DNA from 2 places in the Methylobacterium sp. AC690 genome. Region 1 is predicted to be linked to the other one. Evidence: riboswitches for the same ligand, from Rfam matches in the RefSeq annotation. Region 1 holds a riboswitch; the other holds the start of a gene.

Region 1 (5,657 bases):
GTAGCCCGAGAACGGTACGCCGTCCGGCTGGCTGGTGCCGGTGACGGCGGCCAGGTGCTTCTCCGGCGTCATCACGGTCGCGATGTCGAGGAGCCCGAGGCCCGGCACCGAGCGGGGCGCGCCCTCGATGCCGTGCGGGTCGTCGATGCGCCGGCCGAGCATCTGGTAGCCGCCGCAGAGCCCGAGCACCCGCCCGCCGCGCCGGACATGGGCGTGCAGGTCGATGTCCCAGCCCTCCGCGCGAAAGGCTTCGAGGTCGTCGATGGTGGTCTTCGAGCCGGGCAGCAGCACGAGGTCGGCCACCGGGATCGGCTCGCCCGGGCGCACCAGCACCACCGCCACGTCGGGCTCGGCCCGGAGCGGGTCGAGGTCGTCGAAGTTGGCGATGCGCGGCAGCACCGGCACGGCCACGACCTTGCGCCCGGTCGATCCGGCGCCCGAGCCCGCGAGCCCGAGGGCATCCTCCGCCGGCAGGCGAGCCGCGTCGGGAAAGTGCGGGATCAGCCCGAAGCTCGGCCAGCCGGTCGCCTGCGCGATGGTGGCCATGCCGTCGGCGAACAGGCTGGGATCGCCGCGGAAGCGGTTGACGAGAAAGCCCCGGATCATCGCGGCATCGGCCGGATCGATCACCGCCTTGGTGCCGACGAGGCTGGCGATGACGCCGCCCCGGTCGATGTCGCCGAGCAGGATCACCGGCGTGCCGGTGGCGCGGGCAAAACCCATATTGGCGATGTCGCCGGCCCGCAGGTTGACCTCGGAGGCCGAGCCCGCCCCCTCGACCACCACGAGGTCGGCCTCGGCCTTCAGATACGCGAAGCTTTCCAGCACCGAGGCGAGGAGGCGCGGTTTCCAGGCCTGGTAGTCCCGCGCCTTGGCGGTGCCGACCATGCGGCCCTGGACCACGACCTGGCTGCCGGTCTCGCTCTGGGGCTTCAGCAGCACCGGGTTCATGTGCACCGAGAGCGCCACGCCGGCCGCCCGCGCCTGCAAGGCCTGGGCCCGCCCGATCTCGCCGCCATCGGCCGTGACGGCGGCGTTGTTCGACATGTTCTGCGGCTTGAACGGCCGCACGGCGAGCCCGCGCCGGGCGAAGACCCGGCACAGCCCGGCGACGATCAGCGACTTGCCGACATCCGAGCCGGTGCCCTGGATCATGAGGGCGCGGGTCATGGCTGTGGCCGCCCCGACGGGGACGTCGCGCAGGCCGGATCGACGGGGCGCCCGGCGCGATGAAAGGCCAGGATGGCGGCCCCGTAGGTCTCGACCACCTCCGCGAACGGTACGCGCTCCGCCGTGAACAGCACGGCCCGATGCCGGAACAGATGGTCCGGGATCGCGAGGTCGCCGCAGGTCGCCGCCGGGGGCGGCGCCTGGTCCCACCCGTGCGGCAGGGGCTGCCACAGGAGCTCGGCACCGATGGTCTGCCGCGTCGTGCCGAGGGCCTGGACCACCCGGCCGAACGGTGTGTCGGTGGTCTCGAGAAGGCGGTTCATCTCCGGGGTCAGGCGCTCGGGCACGTACCAGTTGTCCGCCTCGGACAGGACGTGGTCGCCGCAGGCGAGCTTCACCTGACGGTAGCGCAGGAGCGTGTCGGGCCCGGCATTCAGGCGCCGGCGCGTCTCCTCCGAGGCCGGCTTGTCCGCGCCGCGCTGCAGGTTCGCGGCGAGCCGGGGGGTCGCGGCCATGCCGTGCTCGGCGCACCAGCCTTCGAGGGTCGCGGTGGCGGAGCGGCTGGCGAGCAGCCGGGCGTTCAGCCCCTCCACCACGGCCAGGGCCTCGACGCGGCCCAGATAGGTGGCGGGCCACGGCCCGGCCGGGTCGGCCCGGACTCCGTGCGCTCCCAGCACGGTGGACAGCGCGACCGCCACGATGGCCGCCCGCATCAGAACTCGATCCCCGCCTGCGCCTTCACCCCGGCGGCGAAGTGGTGCTTCACGCTGCCCATCTCGGTGACGAGGTCGGCGGCCTCGATCAGGGCCGGCTTGGCGTTGCGGCCGGTGACGATGACGTGGAGGTCCGGTCGGCGCCCCCGGAAGGCCGCCACCACGGCGTCGAGATCGAGGTAGTCGTAGCGCAGCGCGATGTTGAGCTCGTCCAGCACAACGAGGCGGATCGTCGGATCGGCCATGAGCTCGAGGGCCTTGGCCCAGGCGTGCTCGGCGGCGGCGATGTCGCGGGCCTTGTCCTGGGTCTCCCAGGTGAAGCCTTCGCCGAGCGTGTGCCAATCGATCTGATCGCCGAAAGCCTTGAGGGCGTGCTTCTCGCCGGTGTCCCAGGCGCCCTTGATGAACTGCACCACGCCGACGCGCCAGCCATGGCCGAGGGCCCGCAGCATCAGCCCGAGGGCCGCCGTGGTCTTGCCCTTTCCGGGACCGGTATTGACGATGAGGAGCCCCTTCTCGATCGTCTTCTCCGCCACCTCGGCGTCCTGGACGGCCTTGCGCTTCTCCATCTTCTCGCGGTGCCGCGCGGCCTCGGTCTCGGCGTCCGTCATGGGGTGGCTCCGGGTTGGGGTTTCACGATCATCGGCAGGCCCGCCACCGTGAGGACGACGCGGTCCGCCTGGGCCGCGAGGCGCTGGTGCAGGCGCCCGGCGGCATCGCGGAAGCGGCGCGCGAGGGCGTTGTCCGGCACGATCCCGAGGCCGACCTCGTTGCCGACCAGGACCACCGGGCCGGGGGCCGCCGCACAGGCCGCGAGCAGCGCGGCGGTGGCAGCCTCGAGGTCGGCCTCGGCCAGGATGAGGTTGGTGAGCCAGAGGGTGAGGCAATCGACCAGCACCGGCCCGGTCGCGGCGGCGACCGCCTCGGCCAGGGCGATCGGCACGTCCTGCGTGATCCAGCCCTCCGGGCGGCGGGCGCGGTGGAGCGCGATGCGCTCCCGCATCTCGTCGTCCCAGGCCTGGGCGGTGGCGAGGTAGAGCCAGGGTCGAGGCTGGGCCTCGATCAGCGCCTCGGCATGGGCGCTCTTGCCCGAGCGCGCGCCGCCGAGCACGAGGATCATTCGGGGTGGAGGATGCGGCATGGGGCATGCTGTGCCCGATATCGAGGTCCGAGGTCAAAGGCGGGAAACCCGCCCGGGCCGCGTTGTCAGCGGATCGGCAACCGCGTAGAAGCGAGGATCGGACGGTGCCCCGGCGACGGGGTGAAAAGGGAATGCGGTGAGGGGGCGACCCTGAAACCGCGGCTGCCCCCGCAACTGTGAGCGGAGACGGGACTGCCATCAGCCACTGGAGCGATCCGGGAAGGCGGCAGGACCAGCGACCCGCGAGCCAGGAGACCTGCCGTCGAAAGTGGACCTGCCGTCCACGCCCCATCCTTGACGGCCGCCGGCGGGGTGGCCAGGAGATGTACCCGATGTCGACCAACACCCTCGTCCTGACCGGCAGCCGCACCAACGAGCGCCTCGGCGCCGTGTTCGTGGCCGCCTTCCTCGGCCTCGGCCTCGTGTTCATGGCCGGCTTCGCCCCGGCGATGGCGCTGCACAACGCGGCGCACGACTTCCGGCACAGCCAGAACTTCCCCTGCCACTGAGCGCCTCCGCTTAAGGCAGAACCGCCCATGATCATCCGGCTCGTGTCGGCGGCCCTGGTCGCCGGCTTCCTCGCGGCTGTCGTCGCGACGGGCCTGCAGCTCGCGCTCACCTCGCCGCTCATCATCGCGGCCGAGCGCTACGAGACGCAGGCCTCCGCCGCGCCCGGCCGGCCGACCCCCGCTTCCCTGATCGTCCGCGTCCACGGCGGTCACGATCACGGCACCAAGGCCCCCTCGGTGGCGGGCGGCGAAGTCGCGCCCGACTGGCAGCCGGGCCCCGGCCTGCCGCGCATGGCCTTCACGGCGCTGGCCACCCTGGTGGGCGGCGTCGGCTACGCGCTCCTGCTCGGTGCCGTGCTCCTCGCCTGCCACCGCGAGCCCAGCCCCGAGGCCGGCCTGCGCTTCGCCATCGGGGGCTTCCTCGCCGTGGCGCTGGCCCCGGCCCTCGGCCTGGCCCCGGAACTCCCCGGCATGGAGGCCGCGCCGCTGGCCGACCGCCAGTTCTGGTGGGTGATGACCGCCGCGGCCACCGCCATGGGCCTCTACCTCATCGCGATCCGGCGGGCGCCGATCACCATCGCGGGCGGCCTCGTGCTCCTCGTGGCGCCCCATCTTGCCGGGGCGCCGGAGGCGAGCCACGCCGCCTCGAACCTGCCGGCCTCCTACGCCGCCCAGTTCGCCGCGCGCTCGCTCGGCATCGCCTTCGTGTTCTGGGCGGTGATCGGGTTGGCCTATGGCTGGGCCTGGGGCCTCTTCGGCCGAACCCGGCCGACCCATGCCTGAGGCCGCGCCCGTCACCCTCTACGTCTGCGCCACCTGCCGGGCGGCCGGCGATACGGCGGAGCCCCGCGCCGGCGCCCGCCTGCTGGCGGCGCTCCAGGAGGCCGTGAGCACCGGGGCCCACCCCGGCATCACGGTCGAGAGCGTCGAATGCCTCTCGGTCTGCAAGCGCCCCTGCACCGTGGCGGTCGCCTCGCAAGGCCGCTGGACCTACGTCTACGGCGACCTCGACCCGGTTGCCTCCGCCGGCACCATCCTGGACGGCGTCGCGCTCTACGCCGAGACAGCGGACGGCATCGTGCCCTGGAAGGCGCGGCCCCAGGAATTCCGCAAGGGCGTCGTCGCCCGCATCCCGCCGTTCCCCGCTCCTCTGCCGCCGCTCGCGGCGCCCCGCATCACGGACGCCGCCGAATGACCCTCGTCGCCAAGATCCCCTGCACCATCGTCACGGGCTTCCTCGGGGCCGGCAAGACCACCCTGGTGCGCCACCTCGTGGAGAACGCCGGCGGCCAGCGCCTCGCCATCATCGTCAACGAGTTCGGCGACATCGGCTTCGACGGCTCGTTCCTGGCCGCCTGCGGCATCGAGGGCTGCGGCGACGAGGACATCGTCGAGCTCGCCAACGGCTGCATCTGCTGCACCGTGGCCGACGACTTCGTGCCGGCCCTGAACAAGCTCCTCGACCGGGCCGATCCGCCCGAGCACATCCTGATCGAGACCTCGGGCCTCGCCCTGCCGAAGCCCCTGGTCCAGGCCTTCCAGTGGCCGGCGATCCGCTCGCGGGTGACGGTGGACGGCGTGGTCGCGGTCATCGACGGCCCCGCCGTGGCCGCGGGCTTCTTCGCCGACGACCCGGCGGCGCTGGCCGCCCAGCGCGCCGACGACGCCAGCGTCGACCACGACAATCCGCTGGAAGAAGTGTTCGAGGACCAGCTCCTCTGCGCCGACCTCGTGGTGATGAACAAGGCCGACCTCCTCGACGAGGCCGGGCGCGCCAAGGTGCGCGCCGAGGTCACCGAACACCTGCCCCGCGCGGTGAAGATGGTGGAGGCCGAGCACGGCCGCCTCGACCCGCGCGTGATCCTGGGAATCCAGGCGGCGGCCGAGGACGACCTCGACGCGCGTCCCTCCCACCACGGCGACGGCGAGGACCACGACCACGACGACTTCGATTCGGTGGCGCTGCCCGTGGCGGCCACGGCCTCCGCCGAGGACCTGGCGCTTCGCGTCGCCCGCGCCGCCGAGACCGAGGGCGTGCTGCGCATCAAGGGCTTCGCCGAGGTCACCGGCAAGCCGATGCGCCTCGTGGTCCAGGGCGTCGGCGCCCGCATCGCCCACCATTAC
Region 2 (5,657 bases), on a different contig from region 1:
GGTCAACAGCGCTGCCGGTAGCAGGCGGATATGGCGTGGGCCGACAATGAGGCGGACGGCATGCGGTATCAGCAGGCCTACGAAGCCCACCGCGCCCGCGATGCTCACCATGATGGCCGTCATCACGGCCGTCGTCGCGAAGAGTACGATGCGGACCCGGGCGACGGACACGCCGAGCGAGGCCGCGGCATCCTCCCCGAAGGTGAAGGCGTCGAGGGTACGGGCATGGGCGAGGCAGACCGCGAACCCCGCGAGCGTCACCGGTGCCGCCAGCCAGACGTCCGGCCAGCGTACGCCGCCGAGGCTTCCGAGGAGCCAGAACATCACGCCGCGTGCCTGCTCGGCGCTGGCGAAGGTCGTCACGATGGTCGCCGTCGTGGCGTTGAAGATCTGGGCGGCCGCGACCCCCGAGAGGATCACCCGCTCGCTGGTCCCGCCGGAGCCGGCCGCAAGCAGGGCGACGGTCAGGATCGCCAGGATCGCGCCGAGGAGCGCGCCGCCCGAGATCCCTAGCGCCGCGCCGCCCAAACCGAGCACTATCACCGCGACGGCGCCCGTGGAGGCCCCGGCCGAGATGCCGAGGAGGTAGGGCTCGGCGAGCGGGTTCCTGAGCAGGGCCTGCAGGATGACGCCGCAGACCGCAAGCGCTCCGCCGCAGCAGGCCGCGAACAAGGCGCGGCTGAGCCGGTAGTCGAGCAGCACGCCTTGTTGGATCGGGCTTACCGCATAGCCGAGGTCGAGCGTCGCGTTGCCGAGCGCCCTCAGGACGACCGCGAGGGGGATCTGCATCTCGCCGACGGTCATCGCCACGGCGATGGCCAGACCGAGCAGCGCCAGCGCGGCGACGGCCGCGAGGGACCAGGGCAGCCAGGCGGATCCAAGGACCGCGACGACCTTCACCGGGCGGACCCAAGCGCGCGAAGCGCTTCGGACAGCGCGACCATGCCATCGACGGTCCCGAGCCCAGGCCGCGTCGCGGCGGCATCCATGATGACGATGCGGTTCTGGCGAACTGCCGTGAGGCGGCGCGCCACCGGGTCGGTCCGGAGGAAGTCGAGCTTCACCGCGAGGTCGTCGGCCGGGAACAGGCGGCGGTCCATCTTGACCACGACGATGACGGCGGGATCGGCGACCGCAATGCTCTCCCAACTCACCTGGGGCCACTCCTCGTTCGTGGTGATTACGTTGCGTGCCCCGAGCTTGTCGAGGATGTAGGCCGGAACGCCCTTCGCCCCCGCCAGAAAGGCGTCGCCCTTCACGTCCCGGCTGGAGAACCAGACGACGACCGGCATCCCGCGCACCGGGCTGTCGGCCATGGACGCGATGGCCGCGTCCTCGCGGGCCTTCAACTCGCTCGCCAGCGTCTCGGCCCGAGTCGAGACGTCGAAGATCCGACCGAGCTCGCGGACGTTGCGGTGGACCAGGTGCATGGTGAAGGGCAGCGTGCGCACGCCATCGCCCGGGGCTGAGTTGTCCTTGCCGACGCAATCGGCCGGCGACACGTAGACGGGCACGCCCAGGTCACTGAACTGCTCACGCCGGGCCACGGCCCCGTGCGGGCCGATGTGCCAGGCGAACATCGCCGTCACGAGGTCGGGCGCTTGATTGAGCACGGATTCGAAGCTCGGCGTGTTGTCGGCGAGCCGTGGCACCTGTGCGTTCGCCGCCTCGAAGGGCTTGGCGACGGATCCGAACCAGACGGCGGTGCCGACGACGCGGTGGGCGAGACCGAGGGCGTACAGAATTTCCGTCTGCGTCTGGCCCACGGAGACGACCCTCCTCGGCGCCTCCTTAAGCGTGATGTCCGTTCCGCAGTTCTCCAGGGTAAGGGGGTAGCGCGTCGGCTCGGCTCGAACCATGCCGCCGGATGCGATCAGCAAGGCCGCCCCGAGCATGGCCAGCCCAGTTCCGGCCCGGGACGTCGTTGCGGTTCCCTCCATGGGATTGCGCAGTCCGGCCGGGAGCACGCGCTCGTCAGAACCGTGCCAGCAGCGAACCCGTGATGCGACGAGGCGAACCGGTATCGACGCGGAACTGGCTGACGGAGCCGACGTAGTAGGCGGTGTCAAAAACGTTCTCCACGTTGATGCTGAAGCGGAAGTTCTCGAACTTGTAGTAGGCAAGCGCGTCGGCGACGACGTAGGTCGGCAGCTTGAAGCCGGAATTGGACGCGTCGCCCGCCCGCTCGCCTGCCGCGCGCACGCCACCGCCGATGCCGAGCCCTCGAAGGAGGCCGGCCTGGACCTCGTAGACCGCCAGCATGGTGCCGCTGTGCTCGGGGATGTTGAGCAGCGGGGCGCCGAGCGGGAGCACGTTGTCCTTGGTGATGAACGCATCCGTAAAGGCGTATCCGCCGATGATGCGCAGCTCCGGCGTGAGCTGGCCCGCTGCGGAGAACTCGAAGCCCTGGCTGCGCACGCCCCCGGCCGCGATCTGGAAGCCGCTATTGCTAGGGTCGGCGGTGAGGACGTTTTGACGGTCGATGCGGAAGGCCGCGCCGGTCAGCATCAAGGCACCGCCGTATAGCTCGACCTTGACCCCGGCTTCGTAGCCGAGGCCCGTCTCAGGCTCGAACGGCCGCGACTGGGCCCCGAGGCTCGCGTCGGTGCCGATGTTGGGACGGAAGCTGGTGCTGACGTTGGCGTAGAGGGCGAGCTCGGGAAGGGGCTGATAGACGAGGCCGGCCCGCGGCGAGGCGGCGGCCCGGGTCTGCTCGCCGCTCGTGTTCCCGACGCGCTGCTTGAAGGACCGCTCGAACAGGTCGAAGCGCACGCCGGCGAGCGCCTTCCATTGTGGAGCGAGGTCGATCAGGTCCTGGGCGTAGAAGCCGGTATCTGTCACGCTCTCCAGGGTGTTGGAGGCGCGCGTGAGCGGCGGCAGGGGCTGGCCGTAGCGCGGGTTGTAGATGTCGAGGGCGTAGGGGAACGTGTTGAAGTTCGAACGCAGGTAGAGCTGCCGGTTATCGAAATCCTCGCGGTCGAAGCCGAGGAGCACGGTGTGGCCGATGTCGCCGGTCGTGAACTTGCCGACGATCTCGGCCTGGCCGATGGCCGAGTCGTAGCTGTAATCGCGATAGTTGCGGTCGCGGATGACCGTGCGGTTGTCGGATCGGAGGCCGCGGCCCTCGGCGCTCTCGCCGTTGAGGGTGCCGGTGTTGAACTGCGCCGCGAGCCGCATCTGCCAGTCCGCGTCGAAGCGGTGGTCGAGGCGCACCTGCAGCACCTCGTCGGTCTGGCGGGTGACCTGTCCGGGTTCGCCGAGGAAGCGGGAGATCGGCACGAACCCGAGCTGCTTGTTTATCGCGACCACGCCACGGTCGACGATGACGTTGTTGCGGGTGACCGAGGCCTCGACCGTGAGCTTGGTGTCCGGCGTCACCTGCCAGCTGAGGACGGGGGCGATGAAGAGCCGGTCGTCGCCGACGAAGTCGCGGTAGCTGTTCTGGCTCCCGCCCGCGAAGTTAAAGCGGTAGAGCAGCGTCTTTTCGTCGTTGAGGGCACCACCGGAATCGACGGTGCCGCGGAATTGCTCGAACGAGCCCCAGAGCCCGCCCATCTCGACGAAGCGGGTGGCGGTGGGCTGCTTGGTGATGATGTTGACGAGGCCGCCGGGGTCGCTGCGACCGAACAGGGCGCCACCCGCCCCCTTGAGCACCTCGATGCGCTCGATGTTCTGGGTGTCGATGAGCGGGGGCGGGCCGCCTCGGTTGGCCGCCAGGCCGTTGCGGTAGACCTCGGCCGTCGTCACACCGCGGATGGCGTAGGCGAACGTGCCCAGCCCGCCGAAGTTGTTGGTCTGGGTCAGCCCAGGCACGTAGTCGAAGGCGCGGTCGACACGGGTGGCGTTGACGTCGGTGATGAGCTCGCGCGGCACGACGGTGACCACCTGCGGAACGTCGAGCTGGCGCGTGTTGGTCTTGGTGCTCGATACCGCACGATCCGAGCGGAAGCCCGGGGTCGGCCCGATTATGCTGATCGCGTCGAAGGAGCGACCGAGGACGTCCGAGCGGACGGGTCTACCTGCGTTGGCCTCGACAGAGAGTGTGTCGAGGGCGACCGCCGCATCCTGGGCTTGCACCTCGCTAATCAGCAAGCCTGCTGCAAGGATCGTGCTCCCGCGGAGAAGGCGCGAGAGGCGGCGGTGTCGCCGACAAGGAAATTGGAGAACAAAGACCATCGGGCGAGCCCCACCGCTTGCCGGGGCCGCGTGTCGATGGAGCGCGCGTGCGCGATGAAGATCCGATGGACCCGCGTCGAACAGCGACCCACCGGACACCCCGCCCGCGAGACCAAAACAACCGCCAAGGCAGGTCTCCTGGCTCACGGGTCGTCACCGCTGCCTGACCTTCCCAGCACGAGTTGCCAGTGGTCATGTTCGGCAGCGGCTCACCGCTCACAGTTGCGGGGGCAGCTCCGGTCTCGCCCTTACAGGCTTCACCGAATTCCCTCTTAGCTCACGATCACGGGACCGTGAGAACCTTGACGGCTCCACCGGCATCTTCCGGCTGGACAAGTCAACGGAGTAGACACCGACACTTGGGGGCGAGAGGTAGGGGAGCTGTTTGTAACGGCTGATGTGTCTCAAACGACACAACGGCTTCGGCACGATTTAGCTGTTCCGAAAGGGTGTCGCTACCTGCTCACTCCGACAATGAACGACCCTGCAAGAAGACTGGGCAAGAGGACATGTACGGCGAAATTGGGTAGGGAATCATCCGTCCGCTCTACGGCTGGGTTGGGTGGTTTGCAGCCTGTCTGCTTACGGTTCGTAGGACGCGGGAAGCTGACGTTCAGCCGTGGACGATTGATTAACCCGTATTTCCATTGGCGCCTACAAGCTCGATTTTTGGCGTTAAGCGTACCTGGGTAACCCGGCGACCTTTATGCTTCGATGATCGAGCGGATCTTGCTCGCAAGTCCTTCGACCGGAAAAGGCTTAGTGATCATCTGCATACCGGGTGCGAGGTGGCCTGCACCGAAGGCAGCGTTCTCCGCGTAGCCTGTCATGAACAACACCTTCAGGTCCGGCCGCCCGGTTCGGGCCTGGTCCGCGAGCTGTCGGCCGTTGAGCCCAGGCAGACCGACATCCGTAACTAGGAGGTCGATGCGCGCGTCCGACTGCAGGATGCGGAGGCCGGAAGGCCCGTCAGGCGCTTCCCGGGTGGCGTACCCGAGTTCACCCAGCACCTCGACGACGAGGGTTCGCACCGTATCGTCGTCCTCGACCACCAAGACCGTCTCGCCAAGTTCGGCACGGGGCGTCTCGCCCCTGGTGGTGCCAGGCTCTTCGAACTCACCGAAAAACCGTGGCAGGTAGAGCTTCACCGAGGTGCCTTTCCCGGTCTCGGAGTAGATTTTGACGTTGCCCTCCGACTGCTTGGCGAACCCATAGATCATGCTCAGCCCGAGCCCGGTGCCCTGCCCGATGGGCTTCGTCGTGAAGAACGGATCGAACGCCTTCGCGATGACGTCCGGCGGCATGCCGGAGCCGGTGTCGGTCACGCAGATGCAGATGTATTGTCCGGCCCGCACCCCGATCTCGCGCGCGACATAGGCATCGTCGAGGAAGCTGTTCGCCGTCTCGATGATGAGCCTGCCTCCCTCCGGCATCGCGTCGCGGGCGTTGATGGCGAGGTTCAGGAGGGCGTTCTCCAATTG

The links. A riboswitch is a leader RNA that binds a small molecule or an ion and turns the genes downstream of it on or off. The one in region 1 is predicted to bind cobalamin.
Region 2: it holds a riboswitch for cobalamin, as region 1 does, so the genes downstream of both, AC0IY1_RS15235 (TonB-dependent siderophore receptor) here and AC0IY1_RS00925 (CbtB domain-containing protein) in region 1, are expected to answer to the same signal.

Annotation. Positions count from the first base shown of each region.
Region 1 covers NZ_CEEDOX010000001.1:188,566-194,222, forward strand. Annotated here, with positions in the region: gene AC0IY1_RS00905 (cobyric acid synthase) at 1-1,170, opposite strand, end outside; gene AC0IY1_RS00910 (hypothetical protein) at 1,167-1,883, opposite strand; gene cobO (cob(I)yrinic acid a,c-diamide adenosyltransferase) at 1,883-2,494, opposite strand; gene cobU (bifunctional adenosylcobinamide kinase/adenosylcobinamide-phosphate guanylyltransferase) at 2,491-3,003, opposite strand; cobalamin riboswitch at 3,110-3,302, shown strand; gene AC0IY1_RS00925 (CbtB domain-containing protein) at 3,357-3,533, shown strand; gene AC0IY1_RS00930 (CbtA family protein) at 3,561-4,316, shown strand; gene AC0IY1_RS00935 (DUF1636 family protein) at 4,309-4,728, shown strand; gene cobW (cobalamin biosynthesis protein CobW) at 4,725-5,657, shown strand, end outside.
Region 2 covers NZ_CEEDOX010000012.1:70,244-75,900, forward strand. Annotated here, with positions in the region: gene AC0IY1_RS15225 (FecCD family ABC transporter permease) at 1-900, opposite strand, end outside; gene AC0IY1_RS15230 (ABC transporter substrate-binding protein) at 897-1,940, opposite strand; gene AC0IY1_RS15235 (TonB-dependent siderophore receptor) at 1,975-4,176, opposite strand; cobalamin riboswitch at 4,288-4,496, opposite strand; gene AC0IY1_RS15240 (PAS domain-containing protein) at 4,881-5,657, opposite strand, start outside.